Regions from separate parts of the Streptomyces sp. NPDC093252 genome, predicted to be linked through region 3. Evidence: riboswitches for the same ligand, from Rfam matches in the RefSeq annotation. Region 3 holds a riboswitch; each other region holds the start of a gene.
The links. Region 3 has a riboswitch for cobalamin ahead of metE (5-methyltetrahydropteroyltriglutamate--homocysteine S-methyltransferase). Riboswitches for the same ligand answer to the same signal wherever they lie in the genome.
Positions count from the first base shown of each region.

Region 1: linked by a shared signal. The riboswitch ahead of AB0O01_RS02680 (ABC transporter substrate-binding protein) and the one ahead of metE (5-methyltetrahydropteroyltriglutamate--homocysteine S-methyltransferase) in region 3 are both predicted to bind cobalamin.
Region 2: linked by a shared signal. The riboswitch ahead of AB0O01_RS22895 (ribonucleoside-diphosphate reductase subunit alpha) and the one ahead of metE (5-methyltetrahydropteroyltriglutamate--homocysteine S-methyltransferase) in region 3 are both predicted to bind cobalamin.
Region 4: linked by a shared signal. The riboswitch ahead of AB0O01_RS16085 (energy-coupling factor ABC transporter permease) and the one ahead of metE (5-methyltetrahydropteroyltriglutamate--homocysteine S-methyltransferase) in region 3 are both predicted to bind cobalamin.

Region 1 covers NZ_JBFBEM010000001.1:652,029-659,433, forward strand. Annotated here, with positions in the region: gene AB0O01_RS02655 (hypothetical protein) at 1-170, shown strand, start outside; gene AB0O01_RS02660 (cysteine synthase family protein) at 167-1,189, shown strand; partial or broken gene AB0O01_RS02665 (ATP-grasp domain-containing protein) at 1,186-2,403, shown strand; gene AB0O01_RS02670 (MFS transporter) at 2,829-4,184, shown strand; gene AB0O01_RS02675 (class I SAM-dependent methyltransferase) at 4,181-4,930, shown strand; cobalamin riboswitch at 5,020-5,146, shown strand; gene AB0O01_RS02680 (ABC transporter substrate-binding protein) at 5,243-6,253, shown strand; gene AB0O01_RS02685 (iron ABC transporter permease) at 6,256-7,332, shown strand; gene AB0O01_RS02690 (ABC transporter ATP-binding protein) at 7,329-7,405, shown strand, end outside.
Region 2 covers NZ_JBFBEM010000010.1:333,984-341,388, forward strand. Annotated here, with positions in the region: gene AB0O01_RS22895 (ribonucleoside-diphosphate reductase subunit alpha) at 1-1,409, opposite strand, end outside; cobalamin riboswitch at 1,519-1,672, opposite strand; gene AB0O01_RS22900 (GNAT family N-acetyltransferase) at 1,718-2,239, opposite strand; gene AB0O01_RS22905 (XRE family transcriptional regulator) at 2,382-2,975, opposite strand; gene AB0O01_RS22910 (GntR family transcriptional regulator) at 2,972-3,730, opposite strand; gene AB0O01_RS22915 (hypothetical protein) at 4,338-4,532, shown strand; gene AB0O01_RS22920 (YbdD/YjiX family protein) at 4,649-4,864, opposite strand; gene AB0O01_RS22925 (carbon starvation CstA family protein) at 4,893-7,052, opposite strand; gene AB0O01_RS22930 (GntR family transcriptional regulator) at 7,214-7,405, opposite strand, start outside.
Region 3 covers NZ_JBFBEM010000007.1:326,951-334,355, reverse strand. Annotated here, with positions in the region: gene AB0O01_RS17250 (cytochrome P450) at 1-399, opposite strand, end outside; gene AB0O01_RS17245 (tryptophan dimethylallyltransferase family protein) at 911-2,167, shown strand; gene AB0O01_RS17240 (methyltransferase domain-containing protein) at 2,169-2,984, shown strand; gene AB0O01_RS17235 (type III polyketide synthase) at 3,231-4,448, shown strand; gene AB0O01_RS17230 (cupin domain-containing protein) at 4,615-5,175, shown strand; cobalamin riboswitch at 5,262-5,485, shown strand; gene metE (5-methyltetrahydropteroyltriglutamate--homocysteine S-methyltransferase) at 5,654-7,405, shown strand, end outside.
Region 4 covers NZ_JBFBEM010000007.1:17,709-25,113, reverse strand. Annotated here, with positions in the region: gene AB0O01_RS16115 (LLM class F420-dependent oxidoreductase) at 1-679, opposite strand, end outside; gene AB0O01_RS16110 (hypothetical protein) at 921-1,166, shown strand; gene AB0O01_RS16105 (DUF6099 family protein) at 1,454-1,927, opposite strand; gene AB0O01_RS16100 (nucleotide pyrophosphohydrolase) at 2,193-2,561, opposite strand; gene AB0O01_RS16095 (cell division protein SepF) at 2,599-2,988, opposite strand; gene AB0O01_RS16090 (DUF4142 domain-containing protein) at 3,254-4,033, shown strand; cobalamin riboswitch at 4,075-4,260, shown strand; gene AB0O01_RS16085 (energy-coupling factor ABC transporter permease) at 4,290-5,000, shown strand; gene AB0O01_RS16080 (energy-coupling factor ABC transporter substrate-binding protein) at 5,033-5,383, shown strand; gene cbiQ (cobalt ECF transporter T component CbiQ) at 5,390-6,148, shown strand; gene AB0O01_RS16070 (ATP-binding cassette domain-containing protein) at 6,145-7,023, shown strand; gene AB0O01_RS16065 (methylmalonyl-CoA mutase subunit beta) at 7,270-7,405, shown strand, end outside.

The DNA of each region.
Region 1 (7,405 bases), on a different contig from region 3:
TCGCGCACCGGGAGCGGTTCGGCGCCGACGGGGTCTTCGTCGCCCACACCGGCTGTCTGATCGGCTATCTCTTCGCACACCGCCCCGGCCCCGACCTCAAGTCGGACCTGTCCGCGTTCTTCCACTCGCTCGGCCACCAGTGCTCATTCGCCCAAGGAGGCTACGGGTGATCCACCCCCACATCGCCGACGCCCTGAAGGTTCCCGACCTGGTACGGCTCACCGACGGCCTGGTGCTGATCCGGTTCGAGTCGATGAAGATCTACTCGGCGCTCGCCGCCGTCCGCCGCCTGCTGGAGCGGGGCACGATCCGCCCCGGCCAGACCCTCCTCGACAGCTCCAGCGGGATCTACGCGTACGCCCTGGCGCTGGCCTGCCACCGCTACGGACTGCACTGCCACATCGTCGCCTCCACCACCGTCGACACCACCACCCGCGCCCAGTTGGAGGTGCTCGGCGCCACCGTCGAACAGGTGCGGCCGTCCCGGAACCTGAAGCTGGACCAGGAGCTGAGGGTGCGGCGGGTGCGGGAGATCCTCGCCGCCCGGCCCGGCACCCACTGGATGCGCCAGTACCACGACGACGTCCACTACCTCGGCTACCAGGAGGTCGCCGACCGGATCCGCGCCGCCTTCCCGGACCGGCCGCTGAGCGTGGTCGGCGGGGTCGGCTCGGGGGCGTCCACCGGTGGGATCACGGAACGGCTGCGGGCCTTCGACCCGGCGGTGCGGCTGGTCGGCGTCCAGCCGTTCGGCAGTGTCACCTTCGGCAGCCAGGACCATCACGACCCGGAGGCGATCATCGCCGGGATCGGCTCGTCCATCGTCTTCGACAATGTCCGCCACCATCTCTACGACGCCCTGCACTGGCTGGACTTCACCCACGCCATGGCCGGGGCGGTCGCCCTGCTGCGCGACCACGCCGTGTTCGCGGGCCTGTCCACCGGCGCCGGGTATCTGGCCGCCGGGCACGAGGCGCGCCGCCACCCCGACCGGCTGCATCTGGTGATCGGCGCCGACACCGGGCACCGCTATGTGGAGCGGGTCTTCGCGCGGCACCGGGAGGCGCTGGCCCCGGCCGCGCTGAAACCCGTCGAGATCACGCACCCCGAGGAGCTGGCCATGCCGTGGTCCACCATGGCCTGGCAGCGCACCCCCTGCCCCGCCGCGTGGAAGGAGCGGGCGGCATGAGCGTCGTCCTGCTGGAGTCCCTCACCTTCGGACTCGGTCATCTGGTCCGCGCCGCCGACGCGCTCGGCGAGCGGCTGGTCCTGCTCACCCGGGACCCCGCCTACTACGCCTGGGAGCTGGAGCAACTGCCGCCCGGCGCGCTGGACGTGGTGGAGACCGACACCTTCGATGTGGAGGGCGTGGCCGGGCGGCTGCGCGCGGTGCCGGAGCTGCGCGGGCTGATCAGCTCCACCGACACCTGGATGCTGGTCGGTGCCGAACTCGCCGCCCGTTTCGCCCTCCCCGGCCTCGACCCGGACGTCCTGCGGCTGACCCGCGACAAGGCGGCCGTCCGCACGCTGCTGCACACGGCCGGGCTGTCCCGGGGCCGGGCGGTCACGGCGGACGCGGGGGACCTGCGGGAAGCGGTTCTCAAGGAGATCGGGCTGCCCGCCGTGCTCAAGGACTCGGCGGGCACCGGCAGCCAGAACGTGTGGCTGGTGCGGGACGAGGCCGAACTGGACACCGCGCTCGCCGCGTCGGCCGGGGCGGCGGAGCGGCGGGCGCTGAAGGGGCGGATCTTCGCGGAGCCGTACGTCGGCGGGCCGGTCTACAGCGCCGAGACCCTCACCTGGGCGGGCCGGACCCGGCTGCTCGGGGTGTCCAGCCGGCTGATGTCGCCGGAGCCGTACTTCCGGGAGGAGATCACGGCGTTCCCGGTGGCGTTCCCCGAGGCACGGCGGACGGCGCTGGAGGGGTGGCTCGACGCGCTGCTGGCCGCCGTCGGCTACACCGACCGGTTCGCGCATGTGGAGTTCGTGCTGACCGACGACGGGCCGGAGCTGGTGGAGATCAACCCCCGCATCGGCGGCGCCCTGGTCGGCGAGGGGCTGTGCCGGGCGCTGGGGGTCAATGTGTACGAGGCGATGGTCGAGGCCGCGCTCGGCCGGCGCCCCGGGCTGATGGACGCCGACCCGCCCGGCGGTCCCGCGGTCGCGTTCGTGCTGGGCTATCCGGCGGCGCCCGGGGTGTTCACGGGGGTCGCGGGGCTGGAGCGGCTGGCGGCGCTGCCGGGGGCTCCCGCCTGGTACCCGGTGAAGGCGGTCGGCGACCCGGTCGAGCACCTCGCGGACAGCCGGGGCTACGCCGGGATCGTGTACGCGGAGGCGGAGACGGCGGAACTGGCCACCCACCGGGCGGTGGCCGCCGCGAACGGGGTACGGGTGCTGACGGAGGCGTTCCCGGGTCCGGGTTCCGGATCCGGTCCGGGTCAAGGTCAAGGTCCGGGTGCGGGTGCGGGTGCGGGTCCGGGTCTGGGTTCCGGTCCAGGTCCGGGTTCCGGCCCCGGCTCCGGTCTGGGTTCCGGCCCCGGTTCGGGTCAAGGCCCCGGTTCCGGTCCGGGTCAAGGTCCAGGTCCAGGTGCGGGTCCGGGTCTGGGTTCCGGCCCCGGCTCCGGTCCGGGTTCCGGCCCCGGTTCGGGTCAGGGCCCCGGCCCCGGCTCCGGTCCGGGTCAAGGTCCAGGTCCGGGTTCCCGTCCCGGTTCCGGTCCGGGTCCCGGTCAAGGTCCCGGTTCCGGTCAAGGTCCGGGTCCAAGTCCCGGTCCAGGCACCGCTCCCAGTTCCGGGCCCAGTTCCGGGCCCGGTTCCCGGGTGGCCGGCGGATGAGTGCGGTGGTTCCGGGTGGGCGGTGGCTCGCCGCCCTCTCCGGGCCCCTGCGTTTCCTCCTGCTCAGCTCGTTCCTGATCCCGCTCGGCAGTTTCATGGTGCTGCCGTTCATGTCGGTGTTCCTGCACGAGCGGCTGGGGATGGGGCTCGGCACGGTCGGGGTGGTGCTCGCGGCGGCGGCGCTGGTGCAGTTCTCCGGCGGGATCGCGGGCGGGGCGCTGGCCGACCGGATCGGGCTGCGCCGCACGATGCTGTGGGCGCTGGTGATCCGCACGGCCGGGTTCCTCGGCATGCTGGCGGCGCTGCGCTGGCCGCCGCTGGCGGTCCCGGCGCTCATCCTGACCTGCTGCGGGGCGGCGCTGTATCTGCCCGCCAACAAGGCGTATCTGGTGCACGGGGTGGCCGAGGAGCGCCGACCGGCGTTCCTGTCGGCGGGCAACGCGGCACTCAACGCCGGGATGGCGGTCGGTCCGCTGGTCGCCGGGCCGTTCGTGCTGTCGGCGCCGGGCGGGCTGTTCGTCGCGGTGACCGCGCTGTTCGCGCTGGTCACCCTCGGGCACACGCGGCTCCCCGCGGTCGGCGAGGGGCGGCCGGGCGGGGTGCCGGGCGGGCTCCTGACCGGGATCGCGGCCCTCCCCTTCGCCGCCAACGTCCTCGCCTTCTACCTCTACTTCCACTTCCAGCACTTCCTGGCGGTGTACGCGGTCGAGCGGGCGTCGACCGAGTTCTACAGCCTGGTGCTGCTGCTGTGCTTCGCCCTGGTGATCGTCGTCCAGCCGCTCGCGTCGGACCTGATCCGCCGGATGCCGTACGCGCTCGCCCTCGCGGTCGGGTTCGCCGGGCTGGCGGGCGGGCTCGCGGTGCTGGCGGTCGGCAGCCGTCCGGCGCTGCTGGCGGGCGGGGCACTGATCACGCTGGGCGACATCGTGCTGTTCCTCAAGAACGACCTGGAGGCGCTGGCCCGCAGCCCACGCTCCGACGCGGTGGTCTTCGGCCAGCAGCGGCTGGCGGCCGGGCTCGGCGCGGGCGCGAGCGGGGTGGTCGGCGGCCAGCTCTACGGACTCGGCGAACAGGCCGGGAACCCTGGCGCGTTCTGGCTGCTGGCCGCCGCCCAGTGCCTGCTGCTGCCCCCGCTCCTGCTGACCCTGCGCCGCCGCCCCCGGCCCACCGGGGCGATCCCCACCCCCACCAAGGGGACCCGGGCCCCCGCCACGGCCCAGGAGGCCCAGACCCCCTCCCCCACCAAGGGGACCCGGACCCAGGAGACCCGGACCCAGGAGATCCAGGCCCAGGAGACCCGGGCCCAGGGGACCGAGTCCCCCACCCCCACCAAGGAGACCGAACCCTCATGACCCGGACCGGCGGCTTCCAGGACGACGACTTCTGGTCGGAGTTCCATGACTTCCTCTTCTCCGAACAGCGCCGCACCCAGGCCGCCGAACTCGTCGCGGACTCCCCGCTGCTGGCCTTCCCGCCCGGCTCGCGCGTCCTGGACCTGTGCTGCGGTGCCGGGGTGTTCACCGTGCCGCTGGCCCTGGCCGGTCACGCCGTGACCGGGGTGGACCGCAGCGCGCCCCTGCTGGACCGGGCCCGCGCGCGGGCGGCGGAGGCGGGCGCCGAGGTCACCCATGTCCGTGCCGACGCCCGCGCGTACTCCGCGCCCGGCGCCTTCGACGTCGTCCTCAATCTGTTCACCTCGTTCGGCTACTTCGAGGACCCGGCGGACAACGCGCGGGTGCTGCGCACCCTGTACGACTGCCTGGTGCCGGGCGGCACGCTGGTGCTGGACCTCGCGGGCAAGGAACTGCTGGCCCGCCGGGTGACGCCGCCGAAGGTGGTGCGGCGCGGGGAGGATCTGATGGTGCAGACGGACACCGTGCTGGACGACTGGGCGCGGCTGCGCAGCGACTGGGTGCTGGTGCGGGGCGAGCGGGTGACGCGGGCGACCCTGGTGTGGTTCGTGTACAGCGCGGTGGAGCTGCGGCGGCTGGCCGAGGAGGCCGGGTTCGGCCGGGTGGAGATCTTCGGCGGCTTCGACGGCCGCCCTTACGACGAGGAGGCGGAGCGGCTGGTGCTGCGGGCGGTCCGCGAGGCGTAAGGGGTCCGGTGGGGCGCGGGGTGTGACATGCCCGACCTTTGACCAGGGCCGGACGGAACGTAGGATCACGAGGTCAACACCGCGACGGGAATCAGGAAGCCGGTGCGAGTCCGGCACGGTCCCGCCACTGTGACCGGGGAGTGCACCCTTCGGCATGCCACTGCGCGCGGCGCGGGAAGGCGGGGGGAGAACGTCGATCCGGGAGTCAGGACACTGGCCTGTCGCGGGCCCGTTCCGAGGAGCGCGGACTCCCCAGGAGGCTTCACCGTGTACGACGGCCCGTTCCGTCCCCCGCTGTCCACCCCTGCCCGTATGCCTGCCCGTATGCCCGCCCGGGTCGCGGCGCTCGCCCTGTCGGCGGTGCTGCTCGCCACCGGCTGCGGCGCCTCCGGCGAGCAGGCCACCGATCCGAAACCGTCCGGCACCTCGGCCGCTTCGGCCGCCGGTTTCCCCCTCACCGTCGAGAACTGCGGGGTGACGACGACCTACGACGCGCCGCCCGAGCGGGTCGTCACCATCCACCAGCACCCGGCGGAACTGCTGCTCGCGCTGGGCCTGAAGGACCGGATGGCCGGCACCGCGTTCCCCGACTCGGCGGTGCTGCCCGAACTGCGGGCCGACTTCGAGGCGATCCCGGAACTGGCCGAGAAGGAACCGTCGTTCGAGACGGTCCTGGAGGCCGAACCCGACCTGGTCTACGGCGGCTACGGCAGCGCCTTCGCCGACAACGAGGGCCGCTCCCGGAAGGCGTTCACCGACGCGGGCATCGACACCTACCTCAACCGCGAGTACTGCGCCGAGAACCAGTCGGTGACCATGAAGGACACCTACGACGAGATCCGCACCGTCGGCGACATCTTCGGGGTGCCGGAGCGGGCGGACGACCTGATAGCCGAGCTGGAGGGCCGGGTGGCGAAGGCGACCGCGGCCGTGCGGGGCGCGGATCCGGTGCCGGTGTTCGTGTACGACAGCGGCGACAAGTCGGCGTTCACGGCGGGCGGCAAGGGGCTGGGCAGCGAGCTGATCCGGCTGGCGGGCGGCGAGAACGTCTTCGCCGACCTGGACGAGGTCTTCGGGGACGTCTCCTGGGAGCAGGTCGTCGAGCGCAGGCCCGAGGTCATCGCGATCTACGACTACGCCGGGGCCGGGAGCGTCGAGCGGAAGAAGGAGTTCCTGCTGGCGCAGCCCGCCCTCGCGGACGTACCGGCCATCAAGAACCGGCGCTTCACGGTGCTGCCGCTGACCGCCGCCCTGGTCGGCATCCGGTCGGCGTACGCGGTCGAGGACCTGGCGCCCGCGCTGCACCCGGAGCGCTTCGAGTGACGGTGCCCGTCGCCGACCGGGCCGGGGCGACGGGGCGGCGGCTGACCCTCGCCGGGACGCTGCTCGCCCTCACCCTGCTCCTGCTGGTCTCCCTGACGGCGGGGCTGGCGATCGGCTCGGTGCGGGTCCCGCCGGGGCAGGTGTGGGGGATCGTCACCCACGCGCTGGGCGCGGGCTGGGTCGAGCCGGACTGGTCCGGGGCCCGGGAGACCATCGTGCTGGACGTGCGGGCGCCGCGGGTGCTGCTGGGCGCGGTGGTCGGCGCGGGGCTCGCGGTGGTGGGAACGGCGATGCAGGCCCTGCTGCGCAATCCGCTGGCCGAGCCCTATCTCCTCGGGGTGTCCTCGGGGGCGTCGCTGGGGGCGGTCATGGTGATCGTGTTCGGACTGACCGTGCTGGGGCCGGTGTCGCTGTCGGGGGCGGCCTTCGCGGGCGCCCTGGGGTCACTGCTGCTGGTGTACGCCACCGCCCGCACCGGCGGCCGGATCACCTCCGTACGGCTGGTGCTGGCCGGGGTGGCCATCGCGGCGGTGCTCACCGCGGCGATGAATCTGCTGCTGCTCACCGCCGACCGGGGCAACCAGGCGCGCGAGGTGCTGGCCTGGACGCTGGGCGGGCTCGGCGGGGTCAACTGGAACACGCTGTGGCTGCCGTCCGCCGCGCTGGGCCTGGGGATCGCGGTGCTGCTGGCGCAGGCCAGGAATCTGAATCTGCTGCTGGCGGGTGAGGAGGCGGCGACCACGATGGGGCTGGACGTGGCCCGGTTCCGGGCCCGGATGTTCGTGCTGCTGTCGCTGGTCACCGGGGTGCTGGTGGCAGCGGCCGGGCCGATCGGCTTCGTCGGCCTGATGCTGCCGCACGCGGTGCGGCTGCTGGTGGGCGGCGACCACCGCCGGGTGCTGCCCACGGCCGCGCTGGGCGGGGCGGTGTTCCTGGTCTGGGCCGATGTGGCGGCCCGGACGGTGGCCGCGCCGCTGGAGATCCCGGTCGGGGTACTCACGGCGCTGTGCGGCGGACCGTTCTTCCTGTGGCTGATGCGCCGGGACGCCCGGCGCGGTACGGATCGAGGAGGGGCATGAGCCCGGCCGAACTCGTCGTGGACACGGTCACGCTCAGCGCGGGCGCCCGGCGGCTGGTGGAGGAGGTGTCGCT
Region 2 (7,405 bases), on a different contig from region 3:
CCGTCGTCCGTGACCTCCAGGATCTCCGTGCAGAGGTTGGAGGAGTGGATGACCTGGCCGGGCTCGGCGGTCTGGTTGGCGGTGCGGTTGGCGGCGTCCTTGAAGGTCATCCAGCCGTTGCCGGTCTGCGCGAGGGTCCGCATCATCCGCCCGTACAGCTCGCGGGCGGGGAGGGTCTTACGGGCCAGCCCCTTGGCCTCGGCGGCGCGGTAGGCCGCGTCGAACTCCTCCCCCCACAGATCGACCAGCTCCGGTACATCGGCCGGGGAGAACAGCGACCAGATCCCATCGTCCCCGACCCGCCGCATGAACTCGTCCGGCACCCAGTGGGCGAGGTTGAGATTGTGCGTCCGGCGGGCGTCCTCACCGGTGTTGTCGCGCAGCTCCAGGAACTCCTCGATGTCGGAGTGCCAGGTCTCCAGATACACCGCCGCCGCGCCCTTGCGCCGCCCGCCCTGGTTCACGGCGGCCACGGACGCGTCGAGGGTCTTCAGGAACGGCACGATCCCGTTGGAGTGCCCGTTCGTCCCCCGGATCAGCGAACCGCGCGACCGGATCCGGGAGTACGACAGCCCGATGCCACCGGCGTGCTTGGAGAGCCGGGCGACCTGGTGGTAGCGGTCGTAGATGGAGTCCAGCTCGTCCTTGGGAGAGTCGAGCAGATAGCAGGACGACATCTGCGGGTGGCGCGTGCCGGAGTTGAAGAGGGTGGGGGAGGAGGGGAGGTAGTCCAGCCGGCTCATCAGCCCGTACAGCGCCGTCACCTCGTCCAGCGCGCGGGCACTCCCGTCCTCCGCGAGCCCGGCGGCGACCCGCAGCAGGAAGTGCTGGGGGGTCTCGATCACCTTGCGGGTGATGGGGTGGCGGAGGAGATAACGGCTGTGGAGGGTACGGAGGCCGAAGTAGCCGAAGCGGTCGTCGGCGGTGGGGTCGATGAGCGCGTCGAGGTGGGTGGCGTGCGCCTGTACGAAGGCGTGGGTGCGGTCGGCGATGAGTCTCTCGCGGTGGCCGGTGGCCACGGAGCCGGTGAAGGAGGTCACGCCCTGGGAGGCGGCCTCGGCGGCGATGGAGAGGGTCAGCAGCCGGGCGGCGAGGCGGGAGTAGGCGGGGTCCTCGGAGATCAGCCCGGCGGCGGCCTCGGTCGCCAGCTCCCGCAGCTCCGTCTCGTCCGCACGGGCGGAACGGCCCCGCAGCGCGGCGGCGGCGACCCGGCCGGGGTCGGCGTCGGGGAGGTCGGCGGTGAGGCCGGTGAGGGTGCGGAGGAGGGTGGTGCCGGGGGTGTCGGGGTCCGGGGTGGGAGTGGCTCCGGGGACGGTTGCGGGAGTGACTCCGGGGACGGCTGCGGGGGTGGCTGCTGAAGCCGGGTCTGCTGGCGCGATCGTCACGTGGGGCTCTCCCTCGCTCGGCACGGGGCCTCGGGGAGGGCAGGGGGCGGTGACTCACGAGCGCGGGTGTGTGCCGCGCGCCGCGTCCACCGGCCCATTCCACGAGGCCCGGACGTCATGGCACCCGGGCCGGGTGGCCGGGCGCGCTGTCGGCAGGTCCTCGGACTGACCATGGCGGGACACGGGGCTGAATGGCTCCGCGAATACGCACAAGTACACCGTTGCGGGACAGTTCCGGATTCGCACCGGATTCCCCTGCGGCGACAGCGAGCATGAGCATACATGTAGTGCCCGGCTGTCGTGTCACCCCCAGATGTTGTGTCGCGGTGGTTTCAGAGTGTCAACTCATAGGTGAGGAGAGTGAGGTCGTCCAGGTGCGGGACGGGACTCCAGTCCCGGTGCGGGGTGCGGACGAAACCGAGCCGTTCGTAGAGGCGGTGGGCGGCGTGCATCTCGCTCTGCGTGGACAGCACGATGCGGTGGGCGCCGGCGGCGCGGGTGACGCAGGCGCGGACGAGGGCTTCGCCGATGCCGTGTCCGCGCGCCTTGGGGGCGACGGCGAGCATCCGGATCTCCGCCTCGTCGCCGGTCGCGATGTCGGCCATGGGGGTCGCTCCGCGTGGGACGAAGGTCACGGTGCCGGCGATGCCGTCGGGGAGGTCGGTGAGCCCGTCGGGGGCCTCGGCGACGAGGATCTCGGCGTGGGCGGCTCGGGCGGCGACGTCCTTGAGGACGGGGAGGTAGGGGTCGTCGGGGCCGAAGTCGAGGTAGCCCTCGGTGAGGTAGGTGTCGGCTACGAGGGTGCCCAGGTGGGGGTATTCGGTGGGGGTGGCGGGTCTGATGCGGGTGGTCATGGGGTGAGTTTGGGGGGTGGGGGCGCGGGGTTCTGGGGTGGGGGTGGGGGTGTCGGGTGCGGGTGGTGGTGGGCTGGTCGCGCAGTTCCTCCCCCAGAGGGGGTACCCCCAGCGCCCCTGAGGGGGATGAGGGTGGCGGCGTTTAGAGGGTGGCTGGACGTGCCCGTGACCACAGTTCCTCTGCGTGCTCCCGGAACCGGTCGGCCATGCCTCCGTCGCCGTGCGGGCGCAGATGCAGGAGGGGTGAGTCGTGGCCGACGAGGCGGGCGAGGTGGGGCGTGACGAGGAGGTCGTCGTCGAAGCGGAAGACGCTGAGGCTGACATGGTTCACGGCGTCCTCGGCCGCCGAGTGGCGCAACTCCAGCCCTTCCGAGGTGCCGAGCCGCTGGAGGTGCTCCAGGGTGATGCGGATGCGGGTGGAGACGCTCAGGGCGGTGTCCTCGACGGCCTCGCGCTGCCGGGTGACCTCCCCCTCGGGATCACCGACCAGGAACCGGACCCGGACCCCGGAGGCGACCTTGCGGCGCAGGGTTTCCGGGAACGCCGGGACGGAGGTGAAGAAGAAGTAGTTGGTGTAGCCCGCGAGGAAGATGTCCCGGGTGGCTCTGTCAGCCAGCTCACCCCAGAGCGAGGAAGGTGCGGCGGACCGGTAGGGGTAGGTCTGGAGGATCTCCCGGTCGGCGCCGGTCTTGATGCGGTCCCTGGCCACCCTGGGCAGGCTCCGTGCCCTCCTCATGGCCGGTCGACCCCGAACTCGTACGCGACTTCCCAGCGCACATCCGGCACGACGATGTCCGCCGTCTCGACGGGGCGTCCGTCCGTGTCGTAGTAGGTGCGCTCGATCGTGAGCAGCAGGTCACCGAGGCTGATGCCGAGCAGGTTGGCCTGTTCCTGGGTGGCCCGGCCGGGGCGTGGGATCTCGACGGCGGTGTCGATGACGACGCCGATGGACCTCATGCGCTCGACCACGCCCATGCCCGCGAGCGGACCCATCTCGGGGAGCACGACAGGAGTGCCGTCCGTGATCGCCATGGGCTCCCACGACTCGGAGAGCTGGACCGGCTGACCGTCGCCGAGGAACTCGTACCGCGTGACGACGCAGAGGTCTCCGGGCTCGATGGCCAGGCGCTCCGCGATGCGCTCCGGGGCGGGGGTGCGGGCGGCGCTGTGCGCCTCCCAAGTTCCGTTCTTTCCCTGCTCCTTCATGTCGGCGCGGAACGGTGATCCGCCCCGCTGTTCCCGATGCCGGGAGCGGACCATACGGAGTCGTGGGCGGGGCTTGCGGACGTACGTCCCTGATCCGGCGCGGCCTTCCAGGAGTCCCTCGATGATCAGGCGGTCGACGGCACGCTGGGTGACGTTCCTGCCGACGCCGTATTCGTCGGCGAGCTGCGCGCGCGACGGCAGGCGCTCACCGGCGGCCCATTCTCCCGCGAGGATGCGGGCGCGCAGCACGTTGGCTACCTCAAGGTAGGGCGCCTCTCGGGGCATGGGTGGCTCTCTGATTTCCCTTGGCGGTCGGGCAGTTCACCCTCGTCGACATTGACAAGCTACTGCATCAGGTGAAAGCTACTTAAGCAGAAACACCGTACGTGATGATGCGCTCACGGGGGAGCCCTGTGTCCACTTCCAGCTCACGAGCCGCGATGCTCGCCATCCGGTTCCAAGTGCTCGCGGGACGCTCGCCTCAAGTGGAAGGAATCCAAGGGCGTATTCGCATTGCGGTAGAGCTTCCCGCCCGCCTCCCGGCCGCTCAGCAGGAGTCACTGCTCATTGCCCTGGCGGACGCTGACCGCTACGGCCACGAAGTAACCGCCGAAGGGGCCTGCGTATGGGCGGAGATCGACCGCGACCCGTCCGAAACAGAACCCCGGCAAGGTGGCTAGACCTGCCGGGGCGTCGCCAACCTGAGAGAGCAGGTCGACATGACCAACCTTATCCACACGGTCCTGCGCTGGACGCTGACCCTGTTACTGCCCGGCTCGGGCAAACGGCGGGCCGGTGCCTGTCCTGTCTGCCGGAACCCCGCGTCGCGCGGGCGCGTCCCCACCACTCCACCGTCACCCAGGCCCCGCATCCCCGCCCAACGGACCGCCCGATGAACGCCGGAACCCCGCCCCCGCCCGGACAGTCCCGGATGACCGTCGAGACGTACCGCGTCCGCCCCGACGGCGAGCCCACCGGCCACACCCCCCAGCGGACCTACCGCCCAGGCCCCGGCCCACTCCTCCTCCTCGCCCCCCTCCGCTGGCCGCCCTGCCGCTGCCCCCACTGCCTTACCGGGGCCCAGTAGCCCCCTGGCCGGGGCAGGACCTCCTCACCCCGGCCAGGGCACCCCACCCAGGGGCGCGGGGAACTGCGCGACAAGCGACCACGCACCCGCACCCGACCACTCACCACCACCCCACCTCAACAACACCGAAACCCCTCCCGAGGATCCCCCTCCGCCCGCTCCCCCCGCATCCGCTCGAACTCCCTCCGCGACGGCACCTCCGCCCCCGCGTCCCCCTTCCTCAGGTGCGCGCAATACCGGTCGTACGCCGACTCATCCGTCAGCTCCCTCAAATACCACCGCACCCCCGCCCCGATCCGCCCCAGCACCGACCCCCGCACCCCCGCCCTCATCCGCCGCACCACCGACCCCCGCACCCCCTCACTGATCCGCCGCAGCACCGACAGCCCCACGCTCCGCCTCCCCCTGTTCCCTCATCTCCGCCCGCTCCGCCTTCGTAGCGAACAACCCATCCGGCGCCACGATCCTCGACTCGACATACGGCGCCTCACTCAACGTCGACAGCGCCGGACGGCGAACGTGCCGCACACACACCCTCCCCGCATCGACCAGCACCACGACGACCAGCAGCGCCAGCACCGCCGTCAGCACCCCGTCCACCGTCGAGTTCATGACCACCGTCCGCATGTCGTCCATGCTCTTGGCCGGTGCCAGCACCTCCCCCCGGTCGATCGCGTCCTGGAACACCTGGCGCTGCTTGAAGAAGCCCACCTTCGGGTCGGACGAGAACACCTTCTGGTAGCTCGCCGTCAGCGTCACCGTCACGTCCCACACCAGCGGGATTCCCGTGATCCACGCCCACTTCAGCCGCCCCGACTTCACCAGCAGCGTCGTGCAGACGGCCAAAGCGACCGCCGCCAGCAACTGGTTGGAGATGCCGAAGACCGGGAAGAGCTGGTTGATCCCGCCCAGCGGCTCATGCACCCCCACCCACAGGAAGTAACCCCACAGGGCGCACACGATCGCGCTCGTGAGGATCAGCCCCGGCTTCCAACTGATGTTCCTGAAGGGCCTGTACACATTGCCCAGCATGTCCTGGAGCATGAACCGCCCCACCCGCGTGCCCGCGTCCAGCGCGGTCAGGATGAACAGCGCCTCGAACATGATGGCGAAGTGATACCAGAAGGCCCGCAGCCCACCCCCCGTGACCTGGGAGAAGATCTCCGATACGCCGACCGCCAAGGTCGGCGCCCCACCGGTCCGGGACAGCAGAGAAGACTCCTCGACGTTCTTCGCCGCCTGCGCCAGGTCCTCCGGCGAGATGGAGTAACCCCAGCCCGCCACCGCCTGCGACGCGCTCTCGACCGTCGTGCCGATGACCCCGGCGGGCGCGTTCATCGCGAAGTACAGGCCCGGGTCGATGATGCTGGCCGCGATCAGGGCCATCACCGCCACCGACGACTCCATCAGCATGGAGCCGTAGCCGATCATCCGGACCTGCGTCTCCTTCTGGATCATCTTCGGCGTCGTACCGCTGGAGATCAGGGCATGGAAGCCGGACAGGGCGCCGCAGGCGATGGTGATGAAGACGAACGGGAACAAAGAACCCGCGAAGACGGGCCCCTCCCCACTCGACGCGAATGGCGTCACCGCGTCCATCCTCAGCGTCGGCGTCGCGATGATCACGCCGAGCGCCAGCAGCACGATCGTGCCGATCTTCATGAACGTCGACAGATAGTCCCGCGGCGCGAGCAGCATCCACACCGGCAGGATCGACGCGATGAAGCCGTACGCCACCAGCCAGATCACCAGGGTGGAGGGGGCGAGGGTGAAGGTGTCGGCCCAGGAGGACTCGGCGACCCAGCGGCCCGCGATCAGGGCGAAGAGGAGGAGGGCCACGCCGAGCAGGGACACCTCCACCACCCGGCCGGGGCGCAGGACCCGTAGGTAGAAGCCCATCAGCAGCGCGATGGGGATGGTCATGCCGATGGAGAACGTGCCCCACGGGGACTCGGCCAGCGCGTTGACGATGACCAGGGCCAGTACCCCGAGCAGGATGATCATGATGGCGAACGCGGCGAGCAGCGCCGCCGCCCCGCCGAACGGGCCGATCTCCTCGCGGGCCATCTGCCCCAGTGAGCGGCCGTCGCGGCGGGTGGAGAAGAAGAGCACCACCATGTCCTGGACCGCGCCCGCGAAGATCACGCCGACGACGATCCAGATCGTGCCCGGCAGATACCCCATCTGCGCGGCGAGTACGGGGCCGACCAGCGGTCCGGCGCCCGCGATGGCCGCGAAGTGGTGGCCGAGCAGGACACGGCGGTCGGTGGGGTGGTAGTCGATGCCGTTGTCGAGGCGTTCTGCGGGGGTGGCCCGGGTGCGGTCGGTCCGCAGGACCTTGTACGCGATGAACTTCGAGTAGAAGCGGTAGGCGATGGCGTAGGAGCCCAGGGCCGCCGCGACCATCCAGGCCGCGGAGACCTCCTCGTCGCGGGAGAGCGCGAGCACGGTCCAGCCGGCGGCTCCGACCAGTGCGACCAGGGTCCAGATGACGATGGAGCGGGCATTCGCTGTGCGCACGGGTCGTCCTCCCGTCGTGTGCGATGACGGGAGGACGCTACGACAGCCGTGTGAGGCGCGCTACGGCGTGAACAGCCATGTCGCGTAAGGGGATTGTGTAAAGCGGATGTACGGCCCTACGCTGCGGGACGCTCGTGGAGTCGCCGCCGGTCGGGCCGGACCTACGCCTCCGGTCGCTTCAGGCGGGCGACGAACTTGTACCGGTCACCCCGGTACACCGACCGCACCCACTCCACCGGCTTGCCGTCGCGGTCGACGGAGTGGCGGGACAGCATCAGCATCGGCAGACCCACGTCGGTGCCCAGCAGTCCGGCCTCGCGCGGTGTGGCCAGCGAGGTCTCGATGGTCTCCTC
Region 3 (7,405 bases):
CGCGAGGTCGTCGATCAGATCGGAGACGATCCGGCTGACGACCGGGGCGAGGTCCGCCATCCGGCGGGCGCTGAACGCGGGGGCGATCATCCGGCGCAGCCTGCGGTGGTCGCCGCCGTACGCGGTGAACATGTTCCTGACGGCGATCCACAGGGCGAGGGGCCAGGTGGCGACGGTCTCGGGGTGGCGCGGCCAGTGGGCGCGGCCGTCCTTGGAGACATCCGGGCTGGTGAGCAGGTGCTTGAGCAGGGCGGGTTCGGCGACGGACCACGCGGTGACGCCGAGCAGGTCGACGCGGGTGGCGGCGGCGCCGGAGCGCAGGGTGCGGTACTCGGTCCACCAGTCGGTGCCGTGGGGGTCCAGGACGAGGGGGGAACTCTCGGGGGAACTCTCGGACATGGGGGGGGCTCCCTGGGTCGTTGGCCGGGCCGGAAGGACCGGCGGTTCGGACGAGCCGGAACGACTGACGGGGACTCTGCCCAGCGGCCCCGCGGCACAAGGGCCGTCGCGGGCGTTCCGGCCGGTTGGGACCGAAAGCGGACCCCTTCGGGCAAGAGCCGGACGCTCCGCCTCCGTTCCCTTTCACCGTGCACCGACGCGCTTCCCGTTCGTCCGCCCGCTCCCCCACCGGGCGCGAATACCGCGGCGCCGGGGCGGCGTCGAGCGGTATCGGACGGCCGTTTCCGTTCTGCCTCTTCGGGCGATTCCCATGGCCGCTCCGACGGTTTGAAGGGCGGGGTGCCCGAACTTCCCGGCTGGCTTGATTCGCGCTCTTGATCCCGGGGTGCCGACCCCCTTCCGGGGTCCGTCCTCCCCGGTCATACTCCCGGAACGCGGCAACCGGACCATCTGGTCCGGCGTGAATCGATCGCAGCACCGGCCCTCTTCCGGGCCGGGAGAGGTGGCTTCGGTGACCCTTGCGCAATTCCTCGACCAAGCGCCCGCCCCGGCGCTTTTCCACGCCTCAGAAAAAACGTTCACTCAGTTTCTCGCGGAGAAATGGGAAACCATCTTCCGCGCACTGGAACCGGCGGACGGAGAAGACGGGGAAGGCGAGCGAAAAGGGCTCCCGCCCGCCGGTGAGGACCGGGAGCGGGACATCCGGAACGCCGTCCGGACCACCCTGGGCGACCTCGCGGAGCTGCTGCGGCCGTGGGGGGACCGGCCGATCGGCCCGCGCTGCGTACCGCCGTCCTTCGTCTCGGCCGACGGCTTCCCCGCCGAACTCTCCGTGAGCTGGCGCGGCGCCCGCCCCGAGATCCGGGTGCTGTGCGAGTCACTGGGCCCGGACCCGACCCCGTACGGCTGCCAGGAGGCCGGGCGGCGGCTCACCCGGCGGCTGGCCCGGCGGCCCGGCACGGACATCGCCCGCTGTCTGAGCGTCGAGGAGCTGTTCCTCTCCCCCGCCCCCGAGCCCGGCCGCCCCACCGTCTGGCACTCGCTGGCCCGGCGCCCCGGTGAACGGCCCCGGTACAAGGTGTACTTCAACCCGCAGGTCCAGGGCCGCGACCGCGCCCCGGAAGTGGTGGCCGAGGCCATGCGGCGGCTCGGACTGGCCGCCGCCTGGGCGCCGGTCGGCCGCCGGGCCGGTGAACTGGCCCGGCGCGGGCACGAGCTGGAGTTCTTCGCCCTGGACCTGACCGGCCCGGACACGGCCCGGGTGAAGGTCTACTTCCGCCATCACACCCAGTCGATGGACGAGTTGGACACCGTGGCGGCCCTGGCCCGGCACCACGACCCGCGGCGGGCCGCCCGCGCACGGGCGGTGATCTACGGGCGGGACAGCGGGACCGTGCACAACGAGCCGATGACCTGCCTGGCCTTCCGGACACCCGCCCCCGGCCCCGCCACCGACCCCGCCACCTCCCCCGGCCCCGGTCCCGGCCCCGACCCCGGCCCCGGCCCCGACGAGGCCAATCTCTATCTGCGGCTGCCGGGCAACACCCTCACCGACACCGAGGCCACCGCCCGTATCTCCCGGCTGATGCGACTGGAGGGCGTCGACCCGGGCCCGTACGCCCGGATGGCGCGGCGACTGACGGCGGGGCTGCCGCCCGGTGCGGGTGGCCTCCAGGAACTGTGCAGTTTCCGGACCACCGGGGCGGGAGCACCCGCCGACCTCGGCGTCTATCTCCGGTTCGGCGTCTATGACACCCCGGGGGCCTGACATGCCGCCCGCACCGGACCCCGCGCGGACCCCGGCGCACGGCTCCGCCTCCTACGTGCACGGCTACACCCCCGGGGAGCAGCGACGGCTCATCGAACAGGGCGAGTTCTGGAAGCACCGGCTCATCCTGGACGGTACGGATCTGCCGCCCGGCACCCGGCTGCTCGACGTCGGCTGCGGCGCGGGCGCGGTCCTGGGCGTGCTGGGCGACGCCTTCCCCGGCGTCCAACTGCACGGGGTGGACATCGCCCCGGCGCAGATCGCCTTCGCCCGCTCCTATCTGGGCGCCCGGGGCACACCCGCCGCGCTCTGTGCGGCCGACGCGCGCCGGCTGCCGTTCCCGGACGCCTCCTTCGACCAGGTCTGGATGATGTGGACCCTGGAGCACCTGTCCGAGGACGGGGCGCTGCGGGCGCTCCGGGAGGCCCGGCGGGTCCTGGTGCCGGGCGGCGGGATCACCGTCGTCGAACTGGATTACGGCACCATCCGGGTGGCCCCGGCGACCCCCGCCGTCCGGGCCGCGCTCACCGCGATGGTGGCGGCCATGGGCGCCCACGGGCGGAGCGACGCGGGCACCCAGCTCTGGGGCTGGCTGGAGGAGACCGGCTTCTCGGGGATCCGTCCCGGCGAGCGGCTGTGCGCCTTCCGGGGTGCCGAGGCCCCACCGGTCGCCCACTACTTCGCCGACGCCCTGGAGGCCACCCTGCGCGAGGGGCCCGAAGACCTGGCCCTGCGCCGGGCCCTGACGGAGCTTCGGTCCCCGGGACCCGGCACCTGGCTGCGCTCGGTGATCCACAAGGCCGCCGCGACGGCGTGACCTCCCGGATCCCACCAGAACGCGCCCGGCCCGGTGGGCCCCCGGTTCACCCAGGTGCGGGTGGCGTGCCCCGGCGCGCACCCCGGCCCGGGGCCGGGCGCGTACGCCCTGCCCGGCCGCCTGTACACCCATCTCACGCTATCGGATGCGTTTAGTGTGCTTGTCGCATGTTCCAGGGATATGCCGGGCAAGGACCGGTCTGCCGAGACGGATCTCTGACGCGGTTCATCTCTGAAGGGGGAAACCATGCCTGTCCTGTGCCGCCCCGCGGTAGCCGTGCCCGAATACACGATCACCCATGAACAGACCCTGGGCCTGGCCCGCTCGCTGTACGCGGGGCATGAGCAACTGCCGCTCGCGCTGCGGCTGATCGGGAACACGGGGGTGCGCAAACGCCATATCGTCCAGCCGCTGGACCGCACCCTCAGGCATCCGGGGCTGGAGGCGCGCAACGACACCTACGAGGCGGAGGCCAAGGCACGGGTGCCCGATGTGGTGGAGCGGGCGCTCAAGCACGCCGGGCTGGGGCCCCGGGACATCGATGTGATCATCTATGTGTCCTGCACGGGCTTCATGATGCCCTCGCTGACCGCCTGGATGATCAACGCGCTGGGCTTTCGCAACGACTGCCGGCAGATCCCCATCGCCCAGCTCGGCTGCGCTGCGGGGGGCGCCGCCATCAACCGGGCGCACGACTTCTGCATGGCCCACCCGGGCTCCAACGCCCTCATCGTGGCCTGCGAGTTCTGCTCGCTGTGCTACCAGCCGACCGATCTGACGGTCGGCAACATGCTCTCCAACGGGCTGTTCGGGGACGCGGTGGCGGCGGCCGTGGTGCGCGGGATGGGGGGCACCGGTATCGAACTGGAGGCGAACGGCTCCTATCTGGTGCCGGACAGCGAGGACTGGATCGCCTACCGGGTGCGGCCCACGGGCTTCCACTTCATGCTCGACCGGCGGGTGCCCCGCACCATGGAGCAGCTCGCCCCGGCGCTGACCTCGCTGGCCGCCCAGTACCGGCGGGACGCCAGTGCGCAGAACTTCTATCTGATCCACGCGGGCGGGCCGCGCATCCTGGACGATCTGAGCCACTATCTCGCCGTGCCGCCGGAGATGTTCCGCTTCAGCCGGGCCACGCTCGCCGAGTACGGGAACATCGCGAGCGCGGTGGTGCTGGACGCGCTGCGCCGGCTGTTCGAGGAGGGCGGCTGCGCGCCGGGGGAGCTGGGGATGATCGCCGGGTTCGGGCCCGGTATCACCGCCGAGATCACCCTCGGCCGCTGGACCACCGACAGCCCCGAACCGGCTGCCGAGCAGGGCGCCGGTGCGGGGGTGCGCGCCGATCCGGCCACCGAGACCCCGCGCCCGGCGGGTGACGACGGCACCGGCCCGGTCCGGGTGCCCGCGCAGACCCCGGCACCCACGCCCGGCCCGGCGGCGGTGTCCACGGAGGGTCCGGTATGAGGACAGCCGTGGCCGTCCGGCCCGGGGCCGCGGCTGGGACAGGGATCGGGACCGGGATCGGGACCGGGACCGGGATCGGGACCGGAGCTGGGACCGGGTCCGGGTCCGGGCCAAGGTCAAGGCGGCCCAAGTCCAGGTTCGGGTTCGGGTTCGGGTTCGGCGCGCGGTGACGGGTGGTGGCGGGTCCGCCGGGCCGCTGATCCTGCCGCCCGGCCGGGGGCGGACCGTGGCGGTCGCCGCCCAGCGGGTCACCTTCAAGGTGACCGGCGAGCACTCCCGGGCCGCCTCCACCTTCGAGGTCGTCGTCCCGCCCGGCTTCGACGTGGGCGCCCACACCCACACCCACAGCGAGGAGTTGTTCTACGTCATCGAGGGCGAGCTGGAGGTGCTCGCCTTCGAGCCGCTGGTCCGGACCCCGGACCACTGGCGGGAGTGGGAGTCCGCCGCCGGGGAGCGGGCCGTGCGGGCGGGCCCCGGCACCCTGCTGTTCGTCCCGCCCGGCTGCCCGCACGCCTTCGCCAACTCCGGCCCCGAACCGGCCCGGGTGCTGTTCCAGGCCGCCCCGCCCCCGGCGCACGAGCGGTACTTCGAGGAACTCCTCGACATCCTCGCCGCCGGAGGAGAGATCGATCACTCCGCCATCGCCGCCCTGCGGCTGCGCTACGACGTCCAGCAACTCACCCCGCTGCGCTACGACCCGCCCGCCGCCCCGGTGGACACGGTCTAGGCGCGGCGTTCCCGCTCCCGTGCCGTGCCCGCTCCCCCGGGCACGGCACGGGTGGGACGTCATGTACGGGCGGGGCGCGAGCGGCTAAGGTGACCGGCGTTGCTGGTTCGCCCCGTCCGCCAGGCGGGAGCGTCGCAAGAGGGAACCCGGTGGGAATCCGGGACTGCCCCGCAGCGGTGAGTGGGAACGACCGCCGTCATACGCACTGGGTCCGGGAGAACGGGCCTGGGAAGCGACGGCCAGTAGGGGTCCTGACCTCGTCAGGACGCGCCCGCGAGTCCGAAGACCTGCCAGCGGCCCGTGCGCGAACCACTCGTGCGCGGATATCCCGGTGACCCTCGCGGGCGGGTCGGCGAACAGAGTCAGGCGGACCACCGCGCACCGCAGTCGCGCGGGCCGGGCCGCCCGGTTCCGTCTCCCTTCGCGCCCTCGTCCCGTCGCCGGGATCTCAGGGATTCATCTCGCGAAGGAGATCTCCGTGACAGCCAAGTCCGCAGCCGCGGCAGCACGGGCCACCGTGTACGGCTACCCCCGCCAGGGCCCCCACCGGGAACTGAAGAACGCCGTCGAAGGCTACTGGAAGGGCCGCGTCACCGCCGACGCCCTCCGGGACACCGCCGCCGGACTCCGCCGCAGCAACTGGCGGCAACTCGCCGACGCCGGGATCGACGAGGTCCCCACCGGCGACTTCTCCTACTACGACCACGTCCTCGACACCACCGTCCTGCTCGGCGCGATCCCCGCCCGCCACCGGACCGCCGTCGCGGCCGACCCCCTGGACGGCTACTTCGCCATGGCCCGCGGCACCCAGGATGTCGCGCCGCTGGAGATGACCAAGTGGTTCGACACCAACTACCACTACCTCGTCCCCGAACTGGGCCCGGACACCGCCTTCACCGCCGACCCCGCCAAGCAGGTCACCGAGCTGACGGAAGCCCTCGCCCTGGGCCTCACCCCCCGCCCGGTACTGGTCGGCCCGGTCACCTACCTCCTCCTCGCCAAGCCCGCGCCCGGCGTACCCGCCGACTTCGACCCCCTGACCCTCCTGGACCGGCTCCTGCCCGTGTACGCCGAGATCCTCGCCGACCTCCGCGCGGCCGGCGCCGACTGGGTCCAGCTCGACGAACCCGCCCTCGCCGCGGACCGCACCCCGGCCGAACTCAACGCCGCCGAACGCGCCTACCGGGACCTCGGCACCCGCACCGACCGCCCGAAGCTGCTGGTCGCCTCCTACTTCGACCGCCTCGGCGACGCCCTGCCCGTCCTGGCGAAGGCCCCCGTCGACGGACTGGCCCTGGACTTCACCGACGCCGCCGCGGCCAACCTCGACGCGCTCGCCGCCGCCGGCGGACTGCCCGGCAAGCGCCTGGTCGCCGGAGTCGTCAACGGCCGCAACATCTGGATCAACGACCTCCAGAAGTCACTGTCCACCCTGGGCACCCTCCTCGGCCTCGCCGACCGGGTCGACATCGCCGCCTCCTGCTCCCTCCTGCACGTCCCCCTCGACGCCTCGGCCGAACGGGACATCGCACCCCAGATCAGGCGCTGGCTGGCCTTCGCACAGCAGAAGACCGCCGAGATCGTCACCCTCGCCAAGGGCCTCACCCAGGGCACGGACGCCATCACGGCGGAACTCGCCGCCAACCGCGCCGACCTCGCCTCACGCGCGACCTCGCCGATCACCCACGACCCGGCCGTACGCGACCGGGCCGCCGCCGTCACCGACGCCGACACCCACCGCTCCCTCCCCTACGCCGACCGGACCACCGCCCAGCGCACCCGCCTCGGGCTGCCCCTCCTGCCGACCACCACCATCGGCTCCTTCCCCCAGACCACCGCCCTGCGCACCGCCCGCGCCGACCTGCGCACCGGCCGCATCGACACCGCCGGGTACGAGGAGCGCATCAGGACCGAGATCCGGGACGTCATCTCCTTCCAGGAGAAGGCGGGCCTGGACGTCCTGGTGCACGGCGAGCCCGAACGCAACGACATGGTCCAGTACTTCGCCGAACAGCTCACCGGCTACCTCGCCACCCGCCACGGCTGGGTCCAGTCCTACGGCACCCGGTACGTCCGCCCGCCGGTCCTCGCCGGGGACATCTCCCGCCCCGCACCCATGACCGTCCGCTGGACGACCTACGCCCAGTCACTCACCGACCGCCCCGTCAAGGGCATGCTCACCGGCCCGGTCACCATGCTCGCCTGGTCCTTCGTCCGCGACGACCAGCCC
Region 4 (7,405 bases), 310 kb from region 3:
AGTAGACGAGGTCGTCGCCCTTGCGCCCGGCCTCCTCGGCGGCGGCCCGCACCCGGGCGAACTGGCGCTCGCTGTCCTCGATGGAGGCGAACGGCATGTTGAACTCGTCGGCGTAGCGGGCGGCCAGCCGCGGGGTGCGGGTGGCGCCGTGGCCGCCGATGAGCACCGGGACCCGGGACTGGGCGGGCTTGGGCAGCGCGGGCGAGTCCTTGAGCTGGTAGTAGGTGCCGTCGAAGTCGAAGGTGTCGCCGACGGGGGTCTCCCACAGCCCGGTGACGATGGCGAGCTGCTCCTCCAGCCGGCCGAACTTCTCCTTCGGGAAGGGGATCCCGTACGCCGCGTGCTCCTCGGCGAACCAGCCCGCGCCCAGGCCGAGTTCGATCCGGCCGCCGGACATCTGGTCCACCTGGGCCACCTGGATGGCGAGGACGCCGGGCAGCCGGAACGTCCCGGCGGTCATCAGGGTGCCGAGCCGGATCCGCCGGGTCTCGCGGGCGAGGCCGGCCAGGGTGATCCAGGCGTCGGTGGGGCCGGGCAGCCCGTCGACCGAGCCCATCTTGACGTAGTGGTCCGAGCGGAAGAAGGCGTCGAAGCCGAGATCCTCGGTGGCCCTGGCGACCGTGAGCAGCGTGTCGTACGTGGCCCCCTGCTGGGGCTCGGTGAAGATGCGCAAGTCCATGGCGCCCATCCTGCCTCCTGGCCCCCCGCCGGACCGCGCGGGCCCACCCCGGGGCGCCGCTCCTCGGTCGGGTGAACTTCGTCCGGGCCCCCGGGGCGGGGTGCCGGGTCCAGTGACCCGCTTCCGCGGTGATCGTTGGCTCGGGCGGAGCCGGAGCGACCGGCGCCCGCACCCGGCCGCCGGACGCCGGGGCGACGTTTCTGAGCGGCCCTGTCGGGGGCCATGGGCCGAGGAGGCCGTCATGTCCGAGGAATCCGGGGAAACCGTGCCGCACCAGGGCGGACCGGCCGAGCCGAAGGGCCTGTTGCAGCAGATGGAGGAACTGATGGCGGCGCTGAGCGCGGATCTCAGCGCCCTGGACGCGGACCTCCAGGCGGCGGCTGCGACGGAGGGCGCACCCGGCGGAGCGAGCGGATATGACCGGCGGAGCGGGACGAGCGGGCAGAGCGGGCAGGACGGGCGGGGGCTCGGCGCGTCGGGAGGGTGAGCGTGCCCGGTCGGCACCGGACGCGTAGCGCAACCGGGCGACCGGCCCACCGTCCCGACCGAGCGTCGGACCGGATGCCCACCGTCCCGACCGAGCATCCGACCGGATGCCCACCGTCCGACCGGCGGGCCTGGGCCGACCGCCGCCAGGGGCCCCGGGCCTCCCGGTCCGGGCGGCCTCGCCCCTGGGCCTCCCGGGCCTCCCGACCCGGCCCCGGGGCCTCCCCGGTCGGCCGACCTCACCCCGGGCCTTCCCAAACCACCCCCGGGCCACCCCGGCCCCCTGGTCTAGCCCGCCTCGCGCTGGGCGAGGGCCGCCGCCTCGCGGTCCGCGAGTTTGCGGAGCATGTCCCGGATCCGGTCGCGGGACTCGTCCGCCGCGTCGATCGCCTCCATGCACTGCCAGTACGTCCCCTCGTCGGCCGCCGAGCTGGCCACGCCAACCAGGGCTATCCCCACCTCGCCGAGGAGTCCGCCGAGGTACATCAGGGCCTGCCGGGCGTCGCCCAGCTCCGTGAGCTGGGCCGCGCGCAGTTCGCCCGGGGCGAGCTTCGGCTCGTCCAGCACTCCGCAGCCGCGGCCCGCCAGTTCGGTGAGACCGAGGGCCTCACCCCGCAGCTCCGGCGGTCCGAAGACCGCGAGTCTGCTGCCGATCGCCTGTGCCAGACACTGCGCCTGCCACACCTCTGCCAAGGTCTCCGATATGCCGCCGTCCACCGCCAGCGCCCGCCTGCTCGTCACGATGAGCCGCACCGCGTCCATGGGCTGCCCCGTCTGTCCGCCCGAACTCCGCTGTCCACTACCCAGAGTGAGGGTGAGTGAGACGAAAAGCCAGAGGAAGACGGAAATCTGCGGACACTAATTCAGATTCGCCCCACGAATTGATTACGGAGGGTAGTAACGGAGTGATCGAGTCCCCGAGTTGTCCGGACTCGTCTGGCTTTTCGCCGACCGCCGCCCCCGTCACTCACGGCACAGCGGCCCGTGCGGAGCGGGGTGCTCACGGCGCGGGGCGCCGGGGCGGTGCTCACGGCGCGGGGAAGCGATGTTCGTTGCGGTCGATCTTCGCGTCCAGCGCGGCGAGCGGATCCACCCCGAGCACCTCGCACAACTGGAGGAGATACGCCAGCACATCGGCGACCTCGTCCCGCACCCGGTGCGCGGTGTCCGGGTCGTCCATCACCCGCGCCGACTCCTCCGGCGTCAGCCACTGGAAGATCTCGACCAGTTCGGACGCCTCCACGCTGAGCGCGGAGACCAGGTTCTTGGGTGTGTGGTAGCGCTGCCAGGCGCGGGCCGCCGCGAACTCGGCGAGGCGGCGCTGAAGGGCGGCGAGGTCGGGCCGGGCGGGGTTTCCGTTCCGGTCGTCGGGGGTGTCACTGTCGCTGTCGCTCATGGGACTCACGGATCAAGGATGTCGGTGTCGGGTGTGGTCAGTGGCCGGGCGCGCCCATGCCCGCCATCAGGCCCTGCACTTCCGTGCCGGGCGGGGTGAGCAGGAACACATTGCGGTCCACCCGGTGCATCCCGCTGTTCAGGCCGAAGACCACGCCGGTACTGAAGTCCAGGACGCGTTTGGCGACATCGGGTTCGGCGCCGGTGAGGTCGAGCAGGACCGGGATGCCGGACATCAGGGTCTCGGCGACCTCGCGGGCGTCGGCGAAGATATTGACCCGCAGCACCACGAAGCGGCGGCGGGCCTCGGTCTCCGCGTCCGGCAGCGCCCGGTGCCCGACGGCCGACGGCCAGGCGTCCCGGCCGCGCAGCGGAACGACCTGGGCGAGCCCCTCCCACTGTTCATCGGTGACATCGCGTCGGTTCACCGGCTCCCCCGATCCGTCTCGTCGTGTCGTGCCATGCGCCGTGTCGTGCCTCGGCACGGCCTGCACCAGCCATTCTTACGCCAAGTCACCCGTTCGGCCCACCAACGACACGGTGTGCGACCGACTCGTACAAAGGTGTGACGTACTGCATAGGGTCCGGCCGGGAAATCCGCGGGTGCGGTGACGATTTTCGGGCACGCGTCCGTATCTCCTGTCGTACCGCGTCGTACGCCGTCGTACGAGTCCGTTCGTGTCAGGAGGCCGCATGCCCTTCTCCCGCACCAAGGTGGGAAGCATCTTCGTCTTCGGTGCCATGGGTCTGACCCTCACCGCGCTCGCCTACCCGGCCATGCTGGGGGTGGAGACCACCACCGAGGACCAGAACCGGATCATCGCCAACACCCCGTGGGGGCCGCTCACCGAGGCGGACCGGGACTTCGTGGTGAAGGTCCGGGCGGCGGGGCTGTGGGAGTACCCGCTGGGCGAACTGGCCATGGAGCGGGGGACGACGGCGGAGATGAAGGAGGCGGGCAAGCATCTGATCGTGGGGCACGCGGGGCTGGACGAGCTGTGCCGCAGGATCGCCCCCGATCTGAACATCACCCTGCCCAACCAGGCGAGCCCGCAGCAGCAGCAGTTCGTGGCGACGGTCGCCGCCGAGCAGGGGAAGTCCTTCGACTCCACGGCCGTGCAGATCATGCGGGTCACCCACGGCCAGATCTTCCCGGTGGTCGCCAAGACCCGGGCCAACACCCGCAACACCCTGGTCCGCCAGCTCGCCGACCTCGCCAACGACACCGTCCTGGACCACATCACCGTCCTGGAGAAGACCGGGCTGGTCAACCACGACCAGGTCAACTTCCAGCAGACGACCTCGCCCAAGCTGCCCAAGGACCAGCTCACCCCGCCGCCCCCGCAGCCCGGGGTGCCCGTGGTGGTGCTCACCCCGCGCCCCGATCTGGGGATCAACACCGCGAATCCGGCGCCGAGTCCGTCGGCGGCGACGGGGGCGGAGGCAGGGGCGGCGGCGGGGCAGACCGGCTGACCCCGCGGTCCGGGCCCGCTTGTCACCGTCCGGTCCGCGCACTACTGTCACCTCGCCTTGGTGAACGGGAAATCCGGTGCGGAACCGGTGCGGCCCTCGCCACTGTGATCGGGAAGTCCTGCTCCGGCCCTCACGGGCAGCCACTGGGTCCCTCGGGACCCGGGAAGGCGGAGCACGGGCGGTGGTACCCGTCAGCCAGGAGACCGGCCAAGGCGCGTCGTCCATCCACGAGGTGCTGGAGAGGGTCTGCTGAGCCATGCACATAGCCGAGGGTTTTCTGCCCCCGGCGCACGCGATCGCCTGGAGTGTCGCGTCGGCGCCGTTCGTCGTCCACGGAGTGAGAACACTCACCCGTGAGGTCAAGGAGCATCCCGAGAGCACCCTGCTGCTCGGGGCGTCCGGGGCCTTCACCTTCGTCCTGTCCGCGCTGAAACTGCCGTCGGTCACCGGGAGTTGCTCCCATCCGACCGGCACCGGTCTCGGCGCCATCCTGTTCCGGCCGCCGATCATGGCGGTGCTGGGCACCATCACCCTGCTGTTCCAGGCGCTGCTGCTGGCCCATGGCGGGCTCACCACGCTGGGCGCCAATGTCTTCTCCATGGCGATCGTCGGGCCCTGGGCCGGGTATGCCGTCTACCGGCTGCTGCGGCGGTCCGGCGCGCCGCTGATGGCGGCGGTGTTCTGCGGCGCGTTCGCCGCCGATCTGTCCACCTACTGCGTGACCAGCGTGCAGCTCGCGCTGGCCTTCCCCGACCCGGGCAGCGGATTCCTGGGCGCGCTCGCCACGTTCGGGTCCATCTTCGCCGTCACCCAGCTTCCGCTCGCGGTGAGCGAGGGGCTGCTGACGGTGCTGGTGATGCGGCTGCTGGTGCAGTCCAGCAAGGGCGAGCTGACCCGGCTGGGCGTGCTGGTCACCGGTACCGGCAAGCGGCAGGCAGAGGGACCGGAACAGGCGGTGGCGCGGTGAAGCGGAACACGAGGATCAAGCGGATCAAGCGGATCAAGAAGAGTACGAGGATCAATCTGCTGTTGCTGCTCGCGGTGGCCGCGCTCGCCGTGCTGCCGCTGGCGCTCGGGCTCGGGGACCACAAGGAGGAGCCGTTCGCCGGGGCGGACGCCGAGGCCGAGACGGCGATCACCGAGATCGAGCCGGACTACGAGCCCTGGTTCTCGCCGCTGTACGAACCGCCGTCCGGGGAGATCGAGTCGGCGCTGTTCGCGGTGCAGGCCGCGATCGGCGCGGGGGTGCTCGCGTACTACTTCGGGCTGCGGCGCGGGCGGCGGCAGGGCGAGGAGCGGGCGGTGGCACCGCCGGTGGAGTCCTCGGGTGACCCCGCCGCGCGGGGCTGAGGCCGGGTGCTGCCGATCGACGCGGCGGCGCACGGCAGCCGCTGGCGCCGCCGTCATCCCGTCGACAAGGCCGTGCTCGGTTTCGGGCTGACCGCGCTGGCGATCTCGCTGCCGCCCTGGCCCGGTGCCGTGCTGGTGCTGCTCACCGCGCTGGTGCTGCTGCTGGGCCCGGCCGGGGTGCCGGGGCGGCGGCTGTGGCGGGCCTACCGGGTGCCGCTGGGGTTCTGCGTCACGGGCGCGCTGCCGCTGCTGGTGCGGGTGGGCGGAACCGGCGGAACCGGCGGCTTCGTGGGGCTCGCCGAGGGCGGGCCGGTGCGCGCCGCCGAACTGCTGCTGCGGACCTCGGCGGCCTCGCTGGGGGTGCTGCTGTTCGCGTTCACCACACCGATGTCGGATCTGCTGCCCCGGCTGGTGCGGGCCGGGGTGCCGGCGCCGGTGGTGGATGTGGCGCTGGTGACGTACCGGATGAGTTTTCTGCTGCTGGACTCGGTGCGGCGGATCCGGGACGCGCAGGGCGCGCGGCTCGGGCACACCACCCGGGCGGCGCGGTGGCGGTCGCTGGCCGGGCTGGGGGCGACCGCGTTCGTCCGGGCCTTCGACCGGGCGGCCCGGCTCCAGTCCGGGCTGGCCGGGCGCGGCTACGACGGCACGCTCAGGGTCCTGGTCCCCGAGACCCGGGTGTCCGTCCGTTTCACCGCGGTGAGCGCGGCGCTGCTGCTGGCGCTGGCCGCGCTGACCCTCGTCCTGGAAAGGCCCCTGAGATGAACGCCCCCGCCGCCCCCTCCCTCCCCCTCGTCGCCCTGCGCGGTGCCGGTTTCGCCTACGAGGAGGGGCCCCCGGTGTTCGGCGGGCTGGACTTCGCCGTCGCCGAGGGGCGGGCGCTGGCGTTGCTCGGGCGCAACGGCAGCGGCAAGACCACGCTGATGCGGATGCTCAGCGGCGGACTGCGCCCGGCGTCCGGGGAGCTGAGGGTGGAGGGGCGGGTGGTCTCGTACGACCGGGCGGGGCTGACCCGGCTGCGGACCACCGTGCAGTTGGTGGTGCAGGATCCGGACGATCAGCTCTTCGCGGCGTCGGTCGGACAGGATGTGTCGTTCGGGCCGCTGAACCTGGGGCTGCCGGACGCGGAGGTGCGGGCCCGGGTCGCCGAGGCGCTGGCGGCGCTGGACATCGCCGCGCTGGCCGACCGGCCGACCCATCTGCTCTCCTACGGCCAGCGCAAACGGACCGCCATCGCGGGCGCGGTCGCGATGCGGCCCCGGGTGCTGATCCTGGACGAGCCGACCGCCGGACTCGATCCGGACGGACAGGAACGCCTGCTGGAGACCCTGGCCGGGCTGCGGGCCGGGGGCACGACGGTGGTCATGGCGACCCATGACGTCGATCTCGCCCTGCGCTGGGCGGACGACGCGGCCCTCCTCACCCCGGCCGGGGTCCACAGCGGCCCGGCGGCGACCGCCCTCGCCCGGACGGACCTGCTGGCGGCGGCCGGGCTGCGGCTGCCGTGGGGCGTGGCGGCGGCACGGCTGCTGCGGGCACGGGGGCTGCTGGGCGCGGACGAACGGGGCCCGCTGACGGCGGAGGAACTGGCGGCGGTGGGGGGCGGGGCGGGAGTGGGGTCGGGGGGGAACCCGGGGTAGGCCCGGGGTGGGGCCGGGGGTGGAACCCGGGGTGGGGCCGGGCGGCGGCCGGAAGGGCGGGGACACCCCCTGGAGTGCCCGGTCGCGCCCTCTAGAACACCTGGTCGTACCCCCTAGAACGCCTGGTCACACCCCCTAGAACACCTCGTCGCACCCCCTAGAGTGCCTCGTCACACCCCCTAGGAGAAGAAGGTCACAGCCGCGTCCACTGCTGCTCGTTCGGCGTTCTGGCCTAGCATCCGAGCCATGACGGTCCTGCCTGACGACGGGCTCTCCCTGGCCGCCGAGTTCCCCGAAGCGACGCATGAGCAGTGGCAGCGCCTGGTGGCGGGTGTCCTGCGCAAGTCGGGCAAGGAAGTCTCGGGAGCCGCGGCGGAGGACG